4 regions of the Faecalibacterium sp. OM04-11BH genome follow, and region 3 is predicted to be linked to each of the others. Evidence: predicted binding sites of a transcription regulator. Region 3 holds the regulator's gene; each other region holds the start of a gene.
The links. The regulator HrcA, encoded in region 3, represses chaperone genes, less so after heat shock. The targets are predictions, from matches to a motif close to TGTTAGCACTCNNNNNNNNNGAGTGCTAACA.

Region 1 (5,522 bases), on a different contig from region 3:
AATGTGCTGTCCACCTACCAGAACAAGGTGCTGCTGACCGTGGGCATCAACATCATTCTGGCTGTCTCGCTGAACGTTGCCACCGGTTATCTGGGGCAGCTGCCGCTGGGTCACGCCGGTTTTATGGCCGTGGGTGCCTACACCTGCGCGCTGTTTACGAAGTATTCCAACCTGCCCAAGGGCGTTGCCTTTGTTATCGGTCTGGTGCTGGCATGGATCATGGCCGGGCTGTTCGGGGTGCTCATCGGCATCCCCGCCCTGCGCCTGACCGGCGACTATCTGGCCATCCTGACGCTGGGTTTTGGCGAGATCATCCGCATCACCTTGAACAACATTGATGATGTGCTGGGCTTCAAGCTGTTCTACGGCGCAAAGGGCCTGAAGAACATCCCCAAGTACTCCAACTACTGGAACGTGTTCCTGTGCGTGGTCATCACCTGCTTCCTCATCCACGCCATGATGAAGAGCCGCCACGGCCGTGCCGTGCTGGCTATCCGCGACAACGAGATCGCCGCCGAAAGCTGCGGCATCCAGACCACCTACTATAAGGTGATGGCCTTTGCCTTCTCCGCCGCCTTTGCAGGCTTGGCGGGCGGCCTGTACGCCTGCTATCTGGGCGTGCTGGATCCCTCCACCTTCGGCTTTATGAAGTCTATCGAAATTCTGGTCATGGTGGTGCTGGGCGGCATGGGCTCTATGCTGGGCTCCATCCTGTCCGCTACCGTGCTGACCATCCTGCCCGAGGCCACCCGCAGCTTTGACAGCTACCGCATGGTGGTCTACTCGCTGGTGCTGGTGCTGATGATGATCTTCCGCCCGGGCGGACTGCTGGGCAGCTACGATTTCTCCCTGAGCCGCATCGTGGAAAAGGCCATGAACGGCGAACTGTTCCGCAAACATACCGAAAAGGAGGCCGCTGACCATGAGTGAGTTCAAGACCAGACTGCACAGTGTTCCCTCCGGCGGTTTTCTGACCGACCGCGACAAGGACAAAAAGCCCATTCTGGACGTGCGTGAGCTGGGCATCGACTTCGGCGGCCTGACCGCCGTGGACGGCTTCAACCTGATGATCGGCCGCAACGAGATCACCGGCCTCATCGGCCCCAACGGCGCAGGCAAGACCACCGTGTTCAACCTGCTCACCAACGTCTACCAGCCCACCCGCGGCTCCATCCTGATCGATGGGATGCCCACTGCCGGCAAAAAGACCTATCAGGTCAACCGCATGGGCGTGGCGCGCACCTTCCAGAACATCCGCTTGTTCAAGGAGCTGAGCGTCATCGACAACATCAAGGTGGGTCTGCACGAGTCCATGAAGTATAATCTGGCCTCCTCCCTGCTGCGGATGCCGAACTACTGGAAAGAGGAAAAAAAGTGCACCGAGCGTGCGCTGGAACTGCTGGACATTTTCCACATGGCAGACCTTGCCAACGCGCAGGCTGGCAGCCTGCCCTACGGCGCACAGCGGCGGCTAGAGATCATGCGCGCACTGGCTACCGGCCCGAAGCTTCTGCTGCTGGACGAGCCCGCCGCCGGTATGAACCCCTCCGAGACTGCGGAGCTGACCGAGACCATCCGCCGCATCCGCGACGAGTTCAACATTGCCGTGCTGCTCATCGAGCACGACATGAGCCTTGTCATGGGCATCTGCGAGGGCATTGCGGTGCTGAACTTTGGCCGCATCATCGCCAAGGGCACCCCGGACGAGATCCGCGATAACCCGCAGGTCATCGAGGCCTATCTGGGCAAAAAGGAGGGCTGAGCCATGGCTGATACATTACTGAAGGTGGACGGCATCAACGTCTACTACGGCAACATCCACGCCGTAAAGGATATCTCTTTCACCGTCAACGCAGGCGAGATCGTCACCCTGATCGGTGCCAACGGCGCGGGCAAATCCACCACCCTGAAAACCATTTCCGGCCTTTTGAAGCCCCGCACCGGCGATGTGCTGTACAAGGGCAAGAGCATCAAGGGCGTGCGTGCCCACAAGATCGTGGAAAGCGGCCTTGCACAGGTACCGGAGGGACGCCATGTGTTTTTGCACATGACGGTGGACGAGAACCTTGATATGGGCGCCTACACCCAGCCCGCTTCCACCATCGCCGCCAACAAGGAAAAGGTGTTCACCCTGTTCCCCCGCCTGAAGGAGCGCCGCAAACAGCTGGCGGGCACCATGTCCGGCGGCGAGCAGCAGATGCTGGCCATGGGGCGTGCGCTCATGAGCAACGCCTCCATGCTGATGCTGGACGAGCCTTCTATGGGTCTTTCGCCGCTGCTGGTGCAGGAGATCTTTGACATCATCCGCGACATCCACAAGGAAGGCATGACCATCCTGCTGGTGGAGCAGAACGCGCAGATGGCGCTTTCGGTGGCCGACCGCGCCTATGTGCTGGAGACCGGCCGCATAGTCATGGACGGCACCGGTGCCGAACTGCTGACCAACGAGCGCGTCCGCAGCGCCTATCTGGGCGGGTAAACGGAAAAATAGTTTGATTTGCAGTTCCGAAACGCCCAAGGGCGTTTCGGAACTGCTTTTTTCTGCTATCACTTTACTTTCGTAAAAAATTGTGCCATAATGGGTGCAGTATTCCGGCTTTGCAAAAGCCACGCCCCGGCTAGGGAAAGCGGGGCGCAAACCACACAGAATGAGGGGTAAACGTTATGAGCAAGATCATCATTCCGGCAAACTACAAACCCGCGCTGAACCTGTACGACACCCAGCGCGCCATCGGCACGGTGAAGCGGCTGTTTGCCGATACCCTGTGCGCCACGCTCAACCTGTACCGCGTGTCCGCACCGCTGTTTCTGGAGGCTTCCACCGGCCTGAACGACGACCTGAACGGCGTGGAGCGCAAGGTGACCTTTGACATCAAGGACAGCGGCACCGAGGCACAGGTGGTGCAGTCGCTGGCAAAGTGGAAGCGTCAGGCGCTGAAGGACTACGACTTCCGCGTGGGCAAGGGTCTGTACTGCGACATGAACGCTATCCGCCGGGACGAGGAGCTGGATAACCTCCACTCGGTCTATGTGGACCAGTGGGACTGGGAAAAGATCATCACGGTGGAGGACCGCAACGAGACCTACCTGAAAAACGTGGTGCGCTGCATCGTGTCTGCGGTGTGCGCCACCGAGATGAACCTGCACGCCATGTTCCCCCAGCTGCAGGATCTGCCCCTGCACACCCCCAACGTGACCTTTGTCACCTCACAGGAGCTGGAGGATAAGTACCCCGATCTGACCCCGAAGGAGCGGGAGAATGCCTTTGTCAAGGAGAATGGCACCACCTTCCTGATGAAGATCGGTGCACCCCTGCGCAGCGGCAAGCCCCATGATGGCCGCGCTCCGGACTATGACGACTGGGATCTGAACGGTGATCTGCTGTTCTGGAACGATCCGCTGCAGTGCAGCTACGAGCTGAGCAGCATGGGCATCCGCGTCAGCCCGGAGAGCATGGACAGGCAACTGACCATGGCGGGCTGCGACGACCGTCGCACTCTGCCTTTCCACAAGGCAGTGCTGGCTGGCGAGCTGCCCTATACCATCGGCGGCGGCATCGGCCAGAGCCGCCTGTGCATGCTGCTGCTGGGCAGCGTCCACATTGGCGAGGTGCAGGCCAGCGTCTGGGACAAGGCCACCCGCGAAGCCTGCGCTAAGGCTGGCATCCCGCTGCTGTAAGCGGAACGTTTTTTCAGCGGAAAAATACTTTTGATTTGAAATTCAGCCAAGCCTGCGGGCTTGGCTGTATTTTGTTTTCATGGGAGGTTCAGATACACCCTAAAATAAAAAGCATGGTTTTGCGTCTATTCTGCAAACTTTTTGTGAACCCTATTGACAAAGTGGGTGGACAGGAGTATATTTTTAGCAGTCGAACAGATAGAGTGCTAAAAACAAAACGGACTGCTCCGCAGGAGGTGTGCAAAACCATGAAAAAGAACATCGATATAATCAACTCACGGCTCTGCTGCCACCGGACGCGAAGCTGTTAGCACAGAACATATCCGTCCGCTAAAATAAACCTTCCGGTATGAATGGAGGCTTGACTTTATGAATACCAATCAATATACCCAAAAGACCCTTGAGGCTTTGCAGGCAGCCCAGCAGCTGGCTGTGGAGTACCAGCACAATGCGCTGGAGCCCGCCCACCTGCTGCACGCACTGGCTGCGCAGGAGAACGGCCTGATCCCTCAGCTGCTGCAAAAGCTGAACGTTGACCCCGGCAGCTTTGCTGCCGCTGTGGCGGAAAAGCTGTCCGCGCTGCCCCGGGTATCCGGTTCCGGCCGTGACCCCGATAAGGTCTATATCTCGCAGGCAACTGATAAGGTGCTCAGCGCCGCCGCCCGCGAAGCCAAGGCCATGAAGGATGACTTCATCAGCGTGGAGCACCTGTTCCTTGGCCTGCTGGACGAGCAGGACCAGACCACCAGCGAGTTGTTCCGCGCCTTCAACCTGAAAAAGGACGCCTTTTTGCAGCAGCTTACCGCCGTGCGCGGCAACCAGCGGGTGACCACCGATAACCCGGAGGACACCTACAACGCGCTGCAGAAGTACGGTCAGGATCTGGTAGAGCTTGCCCGCAAGCAGAAGCTGGACCCCGTCATCGGCCGCGATCAGGAGATCCGCAATGTGATCCGTATCCTGTCCCGTAAGACCAAAAACAACCCCTGCCTGATCGGTGAGCCCGGCGTTGGTAAAACTGCCATCGCCGAGGGTCTGGCGCAGCGCATCGTGCGCGGCGATGTGCCCGAAAACCTGAAGAACCGCACCGTGTTCAGCCTGGACATGGGCGCTCTGGTGGCCGGTGCAAAGTACCGCGGCGAGTTCGAGGAACGTCTGAAGAGCGTGCTGAACGAGGTGAAGAAGAGCGAGGGCAAGATCATCCTCTTCATTGATGAGCTGCACACCATCGTGGGTGCCGGCAAGACCGATGGCGCCATGGACGCAGGCAACCTGCTCAAGCCCATGCTGGCCCGGGGCGAGCTGCACTGCATCGGTGCGACCACGCTGGACGAGTACCGCCAGTATATCGAAAAAGACCCCGCGCTGGAGCGCCGGTTCCAGCCGGTGCAGGTGGATGAGCCTACCGTGGAGGATACCATCTCCATTCTGCGCGGCTTGAAGGAGCGGTATGAGGTGTTCCACGGCGTAAAGATCAACGACAACGCCCTGATCGCTGCTGCTACCCTTTCCGACCGCTATATCACCGACCGCTTCCTGCCGGATAAGGCCATCGACCTTGTGGATGAAGCCTGCGCCATGATCAAGACCGAGATGGACAGTATGCCCAGCGAGATGGACGATCTGGCACACCGCATCACCCAGCTGCAGATCGAGCAGGTGAGCCTGAAAAAGGAGACTGACGCCCTGAGCCAGAGCCGCTTGAAGGATCTGGAAAAGGAGCTTGCCGAGTTGCAGGATAAGTTCCGCAGCATGAAGGCAAAGTGGGAGAACGAGAAGAACGCCATTGGCAAGGTGCAGACCCTGCGCGAGCAGATCGAGCAGACCAATGCCGCCATCGAGAA
Region 2 (5,522 bases), on a different contig from region 3:
GCAGACGATTTTATATGCAGCAAGGAGCAGACACATGGGCATTTGGGAAAATCTGGGTATTGGCAGCTACCGGGGCTTTTCGCGTCCGGCGGCACGGCTGCTGCAGCAGGCGGTGCAGCTGGCGGGGGATCTGGGCTGTGAGCAGGCAGATACCAGCCACCTTTTGCTGGCAATGCTGCGGCAGCAGGGCGCTGCGGCGCAGTTTCTCACCCGGAAAAACATCACCGAGCCAGAGGTACGCCGCCAGCTGGCGCAGCGGCGCAGCGCCCCGGTACAGCGGCTGACCCGGCAGTCCATGGCACCGGACCTGCGCCGCACCATGGACTATGCGCTCATCGGGGCACAGAACGCCCACGTCAGCCGGGCAGAGCCGGAGCACCTGCTCTGCGCCATGCTGGAAGATGACGGCTGCGCCGCCGGGTTGCTGCTGGCGGAGATGGGGCTTTCGCTCACCGAGGCAGTGCGGGAGTGCCGTCAGCTGAGCGGACAGTTCGTGCTGCCCGCCCAGCCCCGGGTGTCGGCCAGCATCCCCCGGGGCAGCCGCGCCAGCGATAAATATTGCCGCGATTTGACCCGCCGTGCCGCCGAGGGAGAACTGGACCCGGTGTTCTGCCGGGAAGCGGAGCTTGACCGCATGGTGGAGATCCTGTGCCGCCGCCAGAAAAACGACCCCTGTCTGATCGGCGAGCCGGGCGTGGGCAAAACGGCGCTGGCCGAGGGTCTGGCGCTGCGCATTGCCGCCGGGCAGGTGCCCAGAGCGCTGCAAGGGCGGCGGCTGCTGGCGCTGGATATGGCAAGCTTGGTGGCGGGCACCAAATACCGGGGCGATTTTGAGGAGCGTCTGAAAAACCTGCTGGAAGAGCTGGTGCGGGACGGCACTGCCATCCTGTTCATCGACGAGTTCCACACCATCGTGGGAGCCGGTGCCGCCGAGGGTGCTATTGACGCTGCCAGCATCTTAAAACCGGTGCTTGCCCGGGGCGAGTTGCAACTTATCGGCGCCACCACCAATCAGGAGTTCCGCACCCACATCCAGAAGGACGCCGCGCTGGAACGCCGCTTTGGCCGGGTGCAGGTGGAAGAACCCACCCCCGCGCAGGCGGTGGAGATCCTCAACGGCCTTGCGCCCCGCTACGAGCGGTATCATGGCGTGCGACTGCCGCCGCAGACCCTGCAGGCGGCGGTGGAGCTTTCGGTGCGGTATCTGCCCGGCCGCTGTCTGCCGGATAAGGCCATCGACCTTGTGGACGAAGCCTGTGCGGCGGCGCGCATCCTTGCCGAAAAGGAGCAGCGCACCCAGCCGGTGCTCAGCCCGGAGGACATCGCCCGGGTGGTGGCAGCGGCCAGCGGCGTGCCCGCCCAGCGGGTGGGCGAACAGGAGCGGGAGCGGCTGGACAAGCTGGAAAGCCGTCTGAACGCCGAGATCGTCGGCCAGCAGCGGGCAGTGGCTGCGGTGGCCGGGGCTATCCGGCGCAGCCGCACCGGTCTGGGCGAGCCGGGGCGGCCCATCGGTGCTATGCTGTTTTTAGGGCCTACCGGCGTGGGCAAGACCGCACTGGCGCGGGTACTGGCGGTCAGCTGGTTTGGCAGCGAGAAAGCGCTGCTCAAATTTGATATGTCGGAATATCAGGAGCAGCACACCGCCGCCCGGCTGCTGGGCGCACCGCCGGGCTACCTCGGCCACGATGAGGGCGGTCAGCTGACCGAAGCCGTGCGCCGCCGCCCGTACAGTGTGGTGCTGTTTGACGAGATCGAAAAAGCACACCCGGATATCCAGAATATCCTGTTGCAAATTTTGGAGGATGGTCAGCTGACCGATGCCATGGGGCGCAAGGCAGATTTCCGCAACACCATTGTGCTGCTCACCTCCAACTTGGGCGCACGCTTCTTAGCGGGGCAGAACGCGCCGCTGGGCTTTGCCGCCGGGGCAGAAGCGGTGTTTGAAAAGCAGTCCGCACAGGCTGTGGAGGAAGCCAAAAAGTGGTTCCGGCCGGAGCTGCTCGGGCGGCTGGATGAAGTGATCGTGTTCCGCCCGCTGGCAGAGGAAAACCTCTGCGCTATTGCAGAAAAAATGCTCTGCCAGCTGGAGCAGCGCGCCGCCCGCAGCGGTTACCGGCTGCGCCACACTCCGCAGGTGGGGGCGGCACTGGCTGCCCGGGCGCAATCGGCCTACGGTGCGCGGGAGCTGCGCCGTCAGGTGGACAGAGCAGTGGAACAGGCGCTTGCAAACCGCATTGCCGCCGGAACTGCCTGCGTGGGGCAGCACTGGACAGCAGAATGCGCCGCCGATGGCAGCATCGTTTTGCGGGAGGATGAAACGGTTACCCTGTAATAAAACAGCAAAATACCGGTTTTGCTTGCAACCGGCACGGTTTTCGACTATTATAGAGGAAATAGAGTTACAACACGGAGGACCCCGATGCACACGCTGTTTCTTCTCAACCCCGCAGCCGGAAAGGCCGACTGTACCCGCACCCTGCCGCAGCAGATCGCGGCAGCAGCTGCCGGTGCCGGGCTTGCCCCGGAGGACTACACCATCCGCGTCACCACCCACGCAGGCCACGCCCGGGAATTGTCCCGCGCAGCCGCCGCTGCTGCCCAAAAGGCCGGGGTAGAGCTGCGCGTTTTTACCGCCGGCGGTGATGGCACCTTCAACGAGGCACTCACCGGTGCCCACGGCTTTGATAAAACCGCCGTGGGCTGTCTGCCCTATGGCAGCGGCAACGACTTTCTGCGCACCTACGGTACAAAGGAAGAGTTTCTGGATCTGGACGCCCAGCTGGCCGGCGGGGCAGTGCCCATCGACCTGATGCGCACCAGTCTGGGGCTTTCTGCCACCATCTGCGCCGCCGGTCTGGATGCACAGGTGGCCTACGGCATCCCCAAGTTCCGGCGCATCCCGCTGTGCGGCGGCGAGGCAGCCTATGCGCTGTCCATTGTCCAGCAGCTGTGCGGGCATATCGGCCGCAGGGTGGAGTACGTCATTGACGGCGAGGTGCTGACCGTGGACTGCCTGATGTGCGCAGTGTGCAACGGCCGCGCCTACGGCGGCGGCTTCATGGCAGGGCCGGAGGCACAGCCGGATGACGGCTGGCTGGATGTGTTCATCGTGCGCAAGGTCAGCCGTCGGGTCATTGCAAAGCTGCTGATGCTGTACAAAAACGGTCAGCACTTTAAAAATGGCCAGCTGACCGAGGCCGCAAAGCCCTACTTTATCTACCGCCGCGCAAAATCGGTCAGTCTGCGGGCAGCAGATGACCGTGGGCCCATCATTGCCACCGTGGACGGCGAGTGCGCCCCCTGCAAGCAGGTGTCAGTACAGGTGCAGCCGCTGACAGGCCGCGTGCTGCTGCCGCTGCCCGCCTACCAGCGCTTTACCGCCAAAAAAGCAGGCGTAAGATAAAAAGCACTGCCGCAAACCTTACCATCGGAACAGAACGCAGCCGCTGTGCAAAAATTGTGCAGCGGCTGCGTCTTTTTTACGTGGCAGGGTACGATTTTTGGTCGTCATAAATTCTTAACAAAGAAAAATTGCAAAACCCCTTGATTTTTCAGGGCAAGATGAGTACAATACACTTAGCACTCAGAGAAAAAGAGTGCTAAACCACTGCGGAGCATACACAAAGCCTCCGTAGGACGCAACAAAGTTTCAAATAAATTCAATATAATTGGAGGGCAAGAATTATGAAGATCATTCCTCTTGCAGACCGTGTTGTCATTAAGACTGTTGAAGTCGAGGAGACCACCAAGGGCGGCCTGATCCTGACCGGCAGCGCAAAAGAGAAGCCGCAGGTGGCACAGGTCATCGCGGTAGGCCCCGGCGGTGTCGTGGACGGCAAGGAAGTCAAGATGACCGTCAAGGTCGGCGACAAGGTCCTCACCAGCAAGTACTCCGGCACTGAGGTCAAGGTGGACGGTGAAGAGTGCACCATCGTGCGCCAGAGCGATATTCTGGCTGTTGTGGAAGACTAAGCTTTCCCTTTTCAATTGAGTTTGCATTATAAAGGAGCGATTTATTATGGCAAAGCAGATCAAGCAGGGCGAGGACGCCCGCAAGGCACTGTGCGCTGGTATTGATACCCTGGCTAACACCGTCAAGATCACCCTCGGCCCCAAGGGCCGCAATGTGGTGCTGGGCAAAAAGTTCGGCGCACCGGTCATCACCAACGATGGCGTGACCATTGCAAAAGAGATCGAGCTGAAGGACGAGTTCGAGAACATGGGCGCACAGCTGGTGCGTGAAGTTGCAACCAAGACCAACGATGCTGCAGGCGATGGCACCACCACCGCTACCGTGCTGGCACAGGCCATGGTCAACGAGGGCATGAAGAATGTTACCGCCGGTGCCAACCCCATGGATATCCGCCGCGGCATGAGCAAGGCTGTTACCACCGCTGTGGAGACCATCAAGGCTCACAGCCAGAAGGTGAAGGACAGCAACGATATCGCCCGCGTCGGCACCATCTCTGCCGGCGACCCCGAGATCGGCCGTCTGATCGCCGAGGCTATGGAAAAGGTCACCTCTGACGGCGTTATCACCATCGAGGAGAACAAGACCACCGCCGAGACCTACAACGAGATCGTGGAAGGTATGCAGTTCGACCGCGGCTACCTGACCCCCTATATGGTCACCGATACCGACAAGATGGTGGCCGATCTGGACAACGCTGCTGTCCTGATTACCGATAAGAAGATCAGCGTCATTCAGGATCTGGTTCCCCTGCTGGAGCAGGTGATGCAGAACGGCATGAAGCTGCTGATCGTGGCTGAGGATATCGAGGGCGAGGCTCTGTCCACCCTGATCGTCAACCGTCTGCGCGGCACCTTGAACGTTGTGGCCGTCAAGGCCCCCGGCTTCGGTGATCGCCGCAAGGAGATGCTGCAGGATATCGCTATCCTGACCGGCGGCACCGTGATCTCCTCTGATCTGGGCTATGAGCTGAAAGACGCTACCGTCCAGATGCTGGGCCATGCCCGTCAGGTGAAGGTGACCAAGGAGAACACCACCATTGTGGGCGGCGCAGGCGACAAGGACGCCATTGCAGCCCGCATTGCTCAGATCCGCAGCCAGATTGAGGCCGCTACCAGCGACTTTGACCGCGAGAAGCTGCAGGAGCGTCTGGCTAAGCTGGCCGGCGGCGTGGCTGTCATCAAGGTCGGTGCTGCTACCGAAGTTGAGATGAAGGACAAGAAGCTGCGCATCGAGGATGCTTTGAACGCTACCAAGGCAGCTGTGCAGGAGGGTGTTGTGGCCGGCGGCGGTACCGCTCCCATCAATGCCATCCCCGCTGTGCGCGCTCTGTGCGACACGCTGGAAGGCGACGAGCGCACCGGTGCCAAGATCGTGCTGAAGGCTCTGGAGGCTCCTCTGCGCCAGATCGCCAAGAACGCCGGTCTGGAGGGCAGTGTCATCATCGACAAGATCGTCTCTGCCAACAAGCCCAACTACGGCTTCGATGCCCAGAACGAGGTCTTTGTCGAGGATATGATCGCTGCTGGCATCGTGGACCCGACCAAGGTCA
Region 3 (5,522 bases):
ACCGTTGCGGATATCGACCTCTTCACGCTTCTTCTTATCGTCGGCAGCAAACTGCTCAGCTTCCTTCACAGCCTTGTCGATGTCCTCCTTGGACATATTGGTAGAAGCGGTGATGGTGATGTTCTGCTCCTTGCCGGTGCCCAGATCCTTAGCGCTGACCTTCACGATGCCGTTGGCATCGATATCGAAGGTAACTTCGATCTGAGGCACGCCACGGGGAGCCGGAGCAATGCCGTCCAGATGGAACACACCCAGACTCTTGTTGTCGCGGGCAAACTCACGCTCGCCCTGCAGCACGTTGACCTCAACAGAGGGCTGGTTGTCGGCTGCGGTGGAGAATACCTGACTCTTGTGGGTGGGGATGGTGGTGTTGCGGTCGATGATCTTGGTGCACACGCCGCCCAGAGTCTCAATACCAAGGCTCAGCGGGGTGACATCCAGCAGCAGCAGACCCTTCTTCTCGCCGTTCAGAACGCCGCCCTGAATAGCAGCACCGACAGCCACGCACTCATCGGGGTTGATGCCCTTGAAGGGCTCGCAGTTCAGTTCCTTCTTCACGGCGTCGTAGACAGCGGGGATACGGGTAGAACCACCGACCATCAGCACCTTCTTCAGGTCGGAAGCGCGCAGACCTGCATCCTGCAGAGCCTTGCGCACGGGGGTCATGGTACGATCGACCAGATCAGCGGTCAGCTCGTTGAACTTTGCGCGGGTCAGGGTCATATCCAAGTGCTTGGGGCCGGTAGCATCGGCGGTGATGAAGGGCAGGTTGATCTGGCTGCTCATTGCGCTGGACAGCTCGATCTTAGCCTTCTCGGCAGCTTCCTTCAAACGCTGTGCAGCCATCTTGTCCTTGCGCAGGTCGATGCCGTTCTCGGTCTGGAAGGCGTCTGCCATCCAGTCGATGATGCGCTGGTCGAAGTCATCGCCGCCCAGATGGGTATCGCCGTTGGTTGCCAGAACCTCGGTAACGCCGTCGCCCATCTCGATGATGGACACATCGAAGGTGCCGCCGCCCAGATCGTAGACCATGATCTTCTGGTCGTCCTCTTTATCCACACCGTAAGCCAGAGCAGCTGCGGTGGGCTCGTTGATGATACGGCGGACGTTCAGACCGGCAATGGTGCCTGCGTCCTTGGTTGCCTGACGCTGGCTGTCGTTGAAGTAGGCAGGCACAGTGATGACAGCTTCGGTGACGGTCTCGCCCAGATAAGCCTCGGCATCAGCCTTCAGCTTCTGCAGGATCATAGCGCTGACCTGCTGGGGAGTGTACTCCTTGCCGTTCAGGGTCACCTTGTGGTCGGTGCCCATCTGACGCTTGATGGAAGAAACGGTGTTGTCGGGGTTGGTGATAGCCTGACGCTTTGCAACCTGACCTACCAGACGGTCGCCGGTCTTGGTGAAGCCGACAACGGACGGGGTGGTGCGGGCACCCTCAGAGTTGGCGATAACAACAGGCTCGCCGCCCTCCATAACAGCTACGCAGCTGTTGGTAGTACCAAGGTCGATACCAATAATCTTACTCATAATGAAGTCTCCTCTCGAAAGAACAAATCTTGTTTATATGATGCTTATGATGATGTCAAGCGGATGTTATTGCAAACTCCCTTGCGGGAGGTTCGGCTTATTTATTCAGCCACCACAACGGTTGCATGACGGATGATCTTGTCACCCAGCTTGTAACCCTTCTGGAAAACGGTGACCACCGTGCCGCTCTCCTGCCCGTCCGGGGCGGGGATCTGCTGCACAGCATTCATAAAGTTGGGGTCAAAGGGCTTGCCCAGCACCTCGATCTCCTCCACATGGAGGGCTTCCAGTGCCTTTGCCGCCTTATCCAGCGTCATGACCACGCCCTTTTTGTAGTTCTCATCGGTGGTGGGGGCGTTGGCAGCCATATTCAGCGTATCCAGAATGGGGATGATCTTTTCCACTGCATGGGAAACACCGTCGCCAAACTTCTGGTCGGCCTCGCGGGTGGAGCGCTTGCGGTAGTTGTCGTACTCGGCAGCCATGCGCAGCAGCTGATCCTTGGCCTGTGCGGCGTTCTTTTCCGCTGCATCCAGCTTTGCCTTAATGGCTTCCATCTCCCGGGCCTTCTTGTTGAACCAGCCGCCGTCCTTCTTCTTGTCCTCTTCGGTGGCAGCTTCGGCAGCAGCCTGTTCGGGCGCTGCGGCAGCAGTCTTTTCCTCGGGGGCAGTCTCCGGCTGCTCGGTCTCGGGCACCGTGTTCTTTGCTTCTTCGCTCATTCCAGATCCTCCTTATAGATCACAGTCCGCCGTGGTACGGCAGCCTGCGGGGTGTCTTTTCGTTTGCCGCTCATGCCCTCGCCCAGCTGGTCTGCAAACTCGTGCAGCAGGGGCATCAGCTTCTGGAAGGGCATCCGGGTGGGGCCGATCAGGGCAATGGAGCCCCACAGCCCGCCGCCTACCAGATACCGGTCGCTCACGATGCACAGCCCGGGGATCTGCGGTTCCAGATCCTCGCCCAGCAGCACGCTTTCGCTGCGGTTTTCCGGGGGTGCGATCAGGTCTGCGGCCTGTTCTTCGTCGTTCAGCAGGGTAAGGATATCACCCACCCGGCCGTCCAGCTGCGGCCAGTCCAGCAGGTACTGCTCGCCGCCCAGAAATACATGGGGCTTTACGCTGTCCTGCAAAATTGCGGCTGCGGCGCTGACCACCGGCACAAGCTCCGGTGCGATCTGGCTGCACAGCTCGCTGAGCATCCGGGTGGAAAGATCCACCGGCGCCACAAAGGTAAGGTTGCGGTTGAGCAGCGCCGCAAGGGCAGCTGCATTTTCCCGGGAAAGCCCGGTGCGTACCCGCGCCACCCGGGTGCGGACGTAGCCGGCGGTGGTCACAGCCAGCACTGCGGCTGCGCTGCGGCCCACCTGCACCACCTCGTAATGGGCGATGCACAGATCCTCGGCGCAGGGGGTGCTGACGGCGGCGGTGCAGCCGCTGATGGCGGCCAGCGCCTTGGCAGCGCCCTGTGCCAGCTTTTCCGGCTCGTGGTCAAGGCTGGCGAACACCGCATCTACCCGGGCGCGGGTAACGCGGTCCAGCGGCTGATCATCGGTCAGCAGATTGTCCAGATAATACCGGTAGCCCTTGGCGCTGGGCACACGCCCTGCGCTGGTGTGGGGCTGCTCCAGCAGGCCCAGCTTTGTCAGCGCCGCCATCTCGTTGCGCAGCGTTGCGCTGGACACTGCCATGTCAAAGTAGTTTGCCAGCACGCTGCTGCCCACCGGCTCGCCCTCAAGGCCATACAGCGCCACGATTGCCTGCAAGACCCGTTGCTTGCGTGCATCCATCGTCATAGCGCCTGCCTCCTTTTTGTATTGCTTTTGTTTGTTTAGCACTCCTTGTTCCTGAGTGCTAAGACCATTATAACCGTTTTTGCCCTGCTGTCAAGCCCTTTGCAAAAATGTTTATAAAGATTCATAATTCTGTCATAAAGGGGGTGTGAACTCCCTCAGTCAAAGCCTGCGGCTTTGCCAGCTCCCTCTGGGAGGGAGCCTTTGGCATGGTGGCATAGTTTCCGGCTCAAGCGCAAAGTTTGCGGGCGTGCCCGCTCCCCCTTGGGGGAGCTGTCGCGCAGCGACTGAGGGGCTATGGATGGAGAAGCGAAAAAGCGTTAAAGCGATAGCGCCGACTGGCGCAGCGCTAGCTTTTTTGTGCTTCGACTTCTGCTTTAGGTTTGTCAAGGGCGTGCAGCCCTTGGCCCGTTGCGGGGCGGGTGGAGTCCAGAGGTAGGGAGGGGGGAGTCGGAACACCCCTCCCTGCCTCTGGCCCAGCGGAGCGTCCCTGCACGCTGAAGGCAGGCAGAAAGTCACCCCGCAAAGCGCACACTTTTCTGGTTCTCTTTTGGTGTCAAAAGAGAACATCCCCGGGCAGCAGTGTTTTAGTTTTCCCTCCTTTTCAGCCATTCGCGCAGTTTTAACCCCCATTCGCGCAGAATTTCTTTTGTTTTTGCCCAATTTGTGGTATATTTATAGTAACGACACCCCGTATAAACCCCACACGAAAGGAGCGAAATTTTATGAAAGCCAAACGCATTGTAAGCATCCTGCTGACCGGCAGTATGCTGCTGTCCCTGCTGCCGGTGTCTGCACTGGCAGCCGCCCCGGTGTTTGATGCACCTGCCCAGACCACGGCCAAAAAGGCTGCACCCCTTGTACAGGAGGCCGACGCCTCCCGCAGCACCGAGGAGGAAGCCGCCACCCGCAGCAGCCGTGATCTGGACGCGGAGAACGGCACCGCCGATAGCATTACCATCCAGCTGAACGCCGATGGCACGCCCGCAGGCAGCGGCGACGGTACCCATTGGTACTACAGCGCTGACTCCGGTTGTTGGCTGTACAATGGCGTTTTTGCCCTGCAGCCCTCCTCGGAGGCCGAGGCTGAAAGCGCATTGCAGGCAACTCTCCGTATTAAAGATGCCGAATTTAACAGCGGCACCGTCGGCGGTGAAACCAGCAATGACGGCACCATCTCCGGCGGCACCTTCCAAGGGATGGTGTACAACCACCGCAACTACAACGATCAGGGGTCCATCCCCGGCGTCATCCTTGACGGCACCTTCCAAGGGGCTGTTGTCAACTGGGGCACCATCTCCGACGGCACCTTCCTAGGAGAGGTGAACAACAACTACAGCTACGACAACAATAATATGTCCATCCCCGGCGTCATCTCCGACGGCACCTTCAAAGGGGAGGTGTTCAACTACGGCACCATCTCCAATGGTAACTTCCAAGGGGATGTGCGCAACTACCGAACCATCTCCGGCGGCACCTTTGAGGAAGTTGTCGAGGTATACGCCTCCTCCGACACGGAGGCCACGATCGCGGGCGGGACCTTTGAAAAGAGTATGAAGCTTGAGAATAATGACGCCCCCATCACCATCAGCGACGGCCTGTTTGACGGCGAGGTTTTCATCGAAAGATGTCGCTCCCCGCTTTCCATCACCGGCGGCCTGTTTACCCAAGCTGTGAATGTAAGCGACACCGACCCGACCAATCTTCAGATCACCGGCGGCTATTTTGTAAGCAAGCCCACCCTGCCGGAAGGCAGCGACACGACCTTTGCCACTGTGAGCGATCAGAGTTACCGAGCCTTCAAAGTGCCTGTAAATGGAGACTGGTCTGAAAACGGCTACAGCAAACTTTATGTGCCCCACGGTATGTCTGAGCGGCAGGCCAATACCATTACCGTAAAGACCAATACCAAACTGCTCTATTACCTTGCAGATGGTGAACAGTTCCCCATCCCTGACAGCGATAGCGACAGCTACATTTACGAGATCCCTGTGCAGAATTTTGAAAAGATCGTTCTGGTGACCGAGGAGCCTTCGGCACCCCCAACGGACGACCCCGGCGAGCTTGACCCGGCGTTCTCTTCCGGCGCAGCCGCACTTGGCATCGTGCTGGGCACTGCAGGTCTGGGTTATGCCACCTATGTCTACGGTTCTTCCCTGTACCTGCACTATGCGCTGCCGGACGGCTTTATCCCCTCTACCCGGCAGGA
Region 4 (5,522 bases), on a different contig from region 3:
AAGGGCACACAAGCCACAGCGGCAGCCATTTTTCTGGCACGCACCGGCCACAGCAAGCCGGAAATCAAACAATATGTGGAGCAGACCTTCGGTTATGACCTGAACCGTACCTGCGATGAAATTCGGCCGACCTATCATCATGTGGAGACCTGTCAGGAAACTGTGCCGGAAGCAATCATTGCTTTTCTGGAAAGCGTCAGTTTTGAGGATGCACTTCGCAATGCAGTTTCTCTGGGCGGCGACAGTGACACCCTTGCCTGCATCACCGGCGGCATTGCCGAAGCTTTTTACGGGATGCCGCAGGAACTGCGGGACGAGACTTTGAAACGTCTGCCGGAGGATATCCGGGAAGGATATGAGCTGTTTCGGTGGAACATCGGCCAGAGATAAGACATTCGGAGAACCAAGGAGCAGATACAACACACTCGTGATGTGAAGTATCTGCTCCTTGGTTTTTAATAAGACTCGATGAAGGGCGTCTTGCATCGGCCTGAAAAATCCGATATACTGAACCCAGAGAGTATGTCGAATTTTTTGGGAAAAGGAGAGAACGGTATGGAACATCTTTATGAAAAGGCACTGGAAAGTGCGGAATATATCAAGACGCACACGAAAAAGCGCCCGAAGATCGCGGTGGTGCTGGGCTCCGGCCTTGGCAAGCTGACCGCGGACTTTACGGACACGGAAGAACTGTCCTACAAGGATATCCCCAACTTCCCGGTATCCACGGTGGCAGGACACAAAGGCGCATTGTTGGCTGGCAAGCTGGGGGACACGGAAGTCTACGCCATGGAAGGCCGCTTCCACTTCTATGAGGGCTACTCCATGAAGGAAGTCTGCTACCCGTTCTATGTGTTCAAGCTGTTGGGCGTGGAAAAGGTGGTGTTGACCAACGCCTGCGGCGGCATCAACCGGGAGTTTGCGCCGGGCACCCTGATGCTCATTACCGACTTCATCAACATGATGGGCACGAACCCCCTCATTGGCCCCAACGATGAGCGCTTCGGCCCCCGCTTCCCGGACATGACCGAACCTTACAGTCTGGAACTGCGGAACCTTGCCAAGCAGACCGCCGATGAACTGGGCATTGCCTACAAGGAGGGCGTTTACATGGGCTTTATGGGCCCTTGCTATGAAACGGCGGCTGAAATTCGCGCCTTTGCGGGGATGGGAGCCGATGCCGTGGGCATGAGCACCGTGCCGGAAACCATGGTCTGCAACTACATGGGCATGAAGGTACTGGCCGTCAGCTGCATCACCAACATGGCCACCGGCATCCAGACGGTCAAGCATAGCCACGCCCGCGTGCTGGAGATCGCAAATCAGGCAGGCGATACCCTGTGCCGATGGCTGGGTGCGGTGATTCAGAGAATGGAGTAAAAAAGATCGATCAAAATTTCCGGGCATCGCTACGGACGGCAGAGGAACGCCCCGTAGCTGGTACAGGCAGTCAAGGAAAAACGCGGTGCGACCATCTGCAAAGACCTGAAGGGCATCAAGGCCGATACGGTGCTGTGCCCCTGCCCGGAGTGCGTCCGCAATGCAGTGCTGGCCTTGGGTGCTGGATGAGCAGTCGAAAATATGAAACAGGCGTGCAGAAAACAACCCTTCTGATCACTTTTTGCTGAAAAATTGCTGCGAAAAGTAATATACCTATTGACATGGTATGTAAATGGGTATATGATACAGGCAATTCGTCGAACAAAAAAGTGAAAGAAAGGGTTTTGTTATGCCCAGAATCAGCGAAATCAATCCGGAAACTGCACCGGAAGCGATCCAGAAAATCATTGCAGACCATCTGGCGGACGGCCACGCTCTGACCGCAGAAAAGCGCACATTGCTCCACAATGCAGCGGCATTCAATGCTGTGGAGGCCGGTTCTTATGCGCTGGATGATGAACTGCAGCGGCTCATCGGCAAGCGTGCAACCGATTTTTACGAATATGCTATTTCCCAGAAAAACGGCTGCCTTGTGTGCAGCATTTACTTCCAGAATCTGCTCAAGAAAAACGGCATCGACTTTGAGAATTTTGCATTCACTCCCAAAGAGGAGATCCTGATCGAATACGGTCAGGCCATTGCAGAGGACCCCAAGCATGTGCCGGAAGAGCTGTTTGCAAAGCTGAAGGCAAACTTTACGGAGGAAGAGATCGTGGTCATCACGGCGATGGGCGTGATGATGATCGCCAACAACTACTTTAACGATATTCTGGATGTGACGCCGGACAAGCTGGTTTGAGCCGAAAATCGGGAGGGGAGAGCAATGGCAGGACTGGTGCATTCCATCGAGGAACTGGTGGGGCACACCCCGCTGATGGAGCTGGATCGCTTTGAGCGGCAGCAGCAGTGCGGGGCGCACCTGCTGGCAAAGCTGGAGTTCTTCAACCCAACCGGCAGTGTGAAAGACCGGGCTGCGCTTTCCATGCTCAATGCTGCGGAAGAAGCCGGACTGCTGAAACCCGGCGGTACCATCGTGGAGCAGACCAGCGGCAACACCGGCATCGGTCTGGCCGCGTTTGCAGCAGAGCGTGGGTACAAACTGGATATTTTTCTGGAGCGGGGTGCCTCGCTGGAGCGGCGGCTGATGCTGCTGGCCTACGGGGCACGGCTTCTGGATTACAAAGATGCCACCGGGGAGCGTCCGGAGACGAAGCGCACCCACCCCTGGCAGGAGCCAGAGCGGGAGGCGACGCTGGATGAGATCGCAGCCTACTGCCGTCGCACCGGAGCTTACTTTAACAATCAGGCGGCAAACCCGGCGAACCCCGAGGCACATTACCGCACCACTGGGCCGGAGATCTGGCAGGATACAGAAGGCCATGTGGATATTCTGGTCTGCATGGCGGGCACCGGCGGCACGGGTTTTGGCACAGCAAGTTATCTGCGCAGCCGCAACCCGAATCTGCAAGTGGTTCTGGTGCAGCCCCATCCGGACTCCCGCCTGACCCCGGAGCACCCGGATGCGCAGATCATAGATGGCGTTTTGCCGGCGTATGATGTGCCGGAAAGCGCACTTTCCGACTATCTGCGGCCAGACTGGAGCGATGCGTGCATCAATGTCCGCACCGAGGAAGCCTACGAAACGGCCCATGAGGTGCTGCGGGCGGAAGGACTGTTTCTGGGCACATCGGCAGCAGCGGCTTTGCACGCAGCGGTGCAGGTGGGCCGCAGACCGGAGAATCAGGGAAAGAACATCGTGGTCATCGTCCCGGACAACGGCATGAAATATCTGTCTACGCCGATGTACCGGCAGAAATGATAAAAACACGATGATGCGACTGAATTTTGAAAAGATTGCATAGGATTTTATAAAAGTATTATTCTTTCGTGAATTTTAGCACTCTTATATTGACACTGCTAATAAACGGTGCTATAACAGTGGCGTGCTCAGGAGGAAGGGCAAAAGGAGAGCCGCAAGGCTCCCCAGAAAGCCTTTCCGAGTGGACGCTTCAGATTTTTTGCCCCGACCCGAACGCCGGGATTGGAGGAATGATTTATGCTTATGCCGACTGTTTTCCATGAAAACCTGTTCGATGATTTCTTCGATCCGTTCTGGAATGACGCTGCACTGGAACGTATGATGAACCGTGAGGCTCGTGATACCTTTGGTAAGCGCGGTGCAAACATGATGAAGACCGATGTCAAACAGACGGACAACGGCTACGAAGAAGCTGTTGACCTGCCGGGCTGCAAGAAGGAAGACGTTCAGATGGATCTGAACGACGGCTACCTGACCATTCAGGCAGTGCGCAGCCACAGCAACGATGAAAAGGATAAGAAGGGCCGCTATCTGCGGCGCGAATCCTTCTCCGGCACCTGCGCGCGCAGTTTCTACGTGGGCGATGTGAAGAAGGAAGACATCCACGCAAAGTTCGAGGATGGCGTCCTGCACGTCGAGCTGCCTGCTCCTCAGCAGACGAAGGCTTTGCCTGAGAACCCGAACCTGATCGAGATCGAGTAAAACGCCGGTCGTGTGCGCCAAAGCACAACGCACATAAGATGCCCCCGGAGAGCCGCAACAAGCCCTCCGGGGGCATTTTTGTTTCGCTATCTTTTCCGCAAGGGAAAACCATGGTATACTGAGAACAGCAACTCAGAATTTATGGAGGTACCTCACTATATCCTGTGAGCCGGGTGAGCGGCTGACTTTTGCGGTATACTCCGTTCGGAAAGATCAAAGCGCATGGAGGTAAAAAGCATGCTGACCTATACCTATGTTTCAAAGGGGACGTTTGCCCTGATGGAAAAACCAAAGCCGGTGCTGCAGCACGAGCGGGACGCCATTGTAAAGGTGACCCTTGCCAGTATCTGCTCCAGCGATCTGCACATCAAACACGGCAGCGTGCCCCGGGCGGTGCCCGGCATCACGGTAGGGCACGAGATGGTGGGCATCGTAGAAGAAGTGGGCAGTGCGGTGACCAATGTGAAACCCGGCGACCGGGTGACGGTGAACGTGGAGACCTTCTGCGGAGAGTGCTTTTTCTGCAAAAAAGGCTTTGTGAACAACTGCACCGATCAAAACGGCGGCTGGGCGCTGGGCTGCCGCATCGACGGCGGGCAGGCCGAGTATGTCCGGGTGCCCTTTGCGGATCAGGGACTGAACAAGATCCCGGACGGCGTTACCGATCGGCAGGCGCTGCTGGTGGGCGATGTGCTGGCCACCGGCTTTTGGGCGGCACGCATCTCGGAAATCACACCCGAGGATACCGTGCTGATCCTCGGTGCAGGGCCGACCGGCATCTGCACGCTGCTGTGCGTCATGCTGCACAGCCCCAAGCGCATCATCGTCTGTGAAAAGGACGCAAGCCGCCTGCAGTTCATCCGTCGGCACTACCCGCAGGTGCTCACCGTGCAGCCGGAGGACTGCGCCGCCTTTGTGCGTGCCCACAGCGACCACGACGGGGCCGATGTGGTGCTGGAGGTGGCAGGGGCAGGCTCCACCTTCCGGCTGGCATGGGAGTGTGCACGGCCCAACGCCGTTGTGACGGTGGTGGCGCTGTACGATAAGGCACAGACCCTGCCGCTGCCGGAAATGTACGGCAAAAACCTCACCTTCAAGACCGGCGGCGTGGACGGCTGCGATTGTGAAGAAACGCTGCGTCTCATCGCAGAAGGCAAGATCGATACCGAACCGCTCATCACCCACACCTACCCCTTGCGCCGGATCGCAGAGGGCTACGAGCTGTTTGAAAAGAAACGGGACGGCGTGATCAAGGTGGCAGTGGAGTGCTGACGGTCTGCGCCAAGGCACAACGCACATAAGGTGGCCCCGGAGAGCTGTAACAAGCCCTCCGGGGCCATTTTTGTTCCTGGCATCTTTTCCGCAGCGGCAAGGCGTGGTAGAATAAGGGCAGAACCAATCCACAGGTGAGAAAATCGAACTTCAGCCTGAAATGCGGAGCCATTGCATCGAGCATCGCACATGATTCCCATAACCTGATTGTGGCAGGGGACAACGATGCCGATATGATGCTGGCTGGCAACACTGTGCGGAAAAACAAAGGCGGACTTGCGTTTGTGGC

Region 1: a site for HrcA is predicted at 3,860-3,890, ahead of clpB (ATP-dependent chaperone ClpB). Genes of this name have one in related genera too.
Region 2: a site for HrcA is predicted at 3,575-3,605, ahead of DXB44_RS00480 (co-chaperone GroES). Genes of this name have one in related genera too.
Region 4: a site for HrcA is predicted at 3,333-3,363, ahead of DXB44_RS01615 (Hsp20/alpha crystallin family protein). Genes of this name have one in related genera too.

Annotation. Positions count from the first base shown of each region.
Region 1 is NZ_QULS01000003.1:176,669-182,190, reverse strand. It holds gene DXB44_RS04435 (branched-chain amino acid ABC transporter permease) at 1-930, shown strand, start outside; gene DXB44_RS04430 (ABC transporter ATP-binding protein) at 923-1,762, shown strand; gene DXB44_RS04425 (ABC transporter ATP-binding protein) at 1,766-2,479, shown strand; gene asnA (aspartate--ammonia ligase) at 2,665-3,678, shown strand; gene clpB (ATP-dependent chaperone ClpB) at 4,048-5,522, shown strand, end outside.
Region 2 is NZ_QULS01000001.1:105,511-111,032, reverse strand. It holds gene DXB44_RS00490 (ATP-dependent Clp protease ATP-binding subunit) at 35-2,332, shown strand; gene DXB44_RS00485 (diacylglycerol kinase family protein) at 2,420-3,403, shown strand; gene DXB44_RS00480 (co-chaperone GroES) at 3,685-3,972, shown strand; gene groL (chaperonin GroEL) at 4,019-5,522, shown strand, end outside.
Region 3 is NZ_QULS01000009.1:97,613-103,134, reverse strand. It holds gene dnaK (molecular chaperone DnaK) at 1-1,527, opposite strand, end outside; gene DXB44_RS09400 (nucleotide exchange factor GrpE) at 1,629-2,246, opposite strand; gene hrcA (heat-inducible transcriptional repressor HrcA) at 2,243-3,316, opposite strand; gene DXB44_RS09385 (hypothetical protein) at 4,039-5,522, shown strand, end outside.
Region 4 is NZ_QULS01000001.1:352,398-357,919, reverse strand. It holds gene DXB44_RS14750 (ADP-ribosylglycohydrolase family protein) at 1-390, shown strand, start outside; gene DXB44_RS01630 (purine-nucleoside phosphorylase) at 556-1,380, shown strand; gene DXB44_RS01625 (hypothetical protein) at 1,730-2,239, shown strand; gene DXB44_RS01620 (PLP-dependent cysteine synthase family protein) at 2,264-3,259, shown strand; gene DXB44_RS01615 (Hsp20/alpha crystallin family protein) at 3,497-3,961, shown strand; gene DXB44_RS01610 (alcohol dehydrogenase) at 4,199-5,233, shown strand; gene DXB44_RS01605 (adenine deaminase C-terminal domain-containing protein) at 5,368-5,522, shown strand, end outside.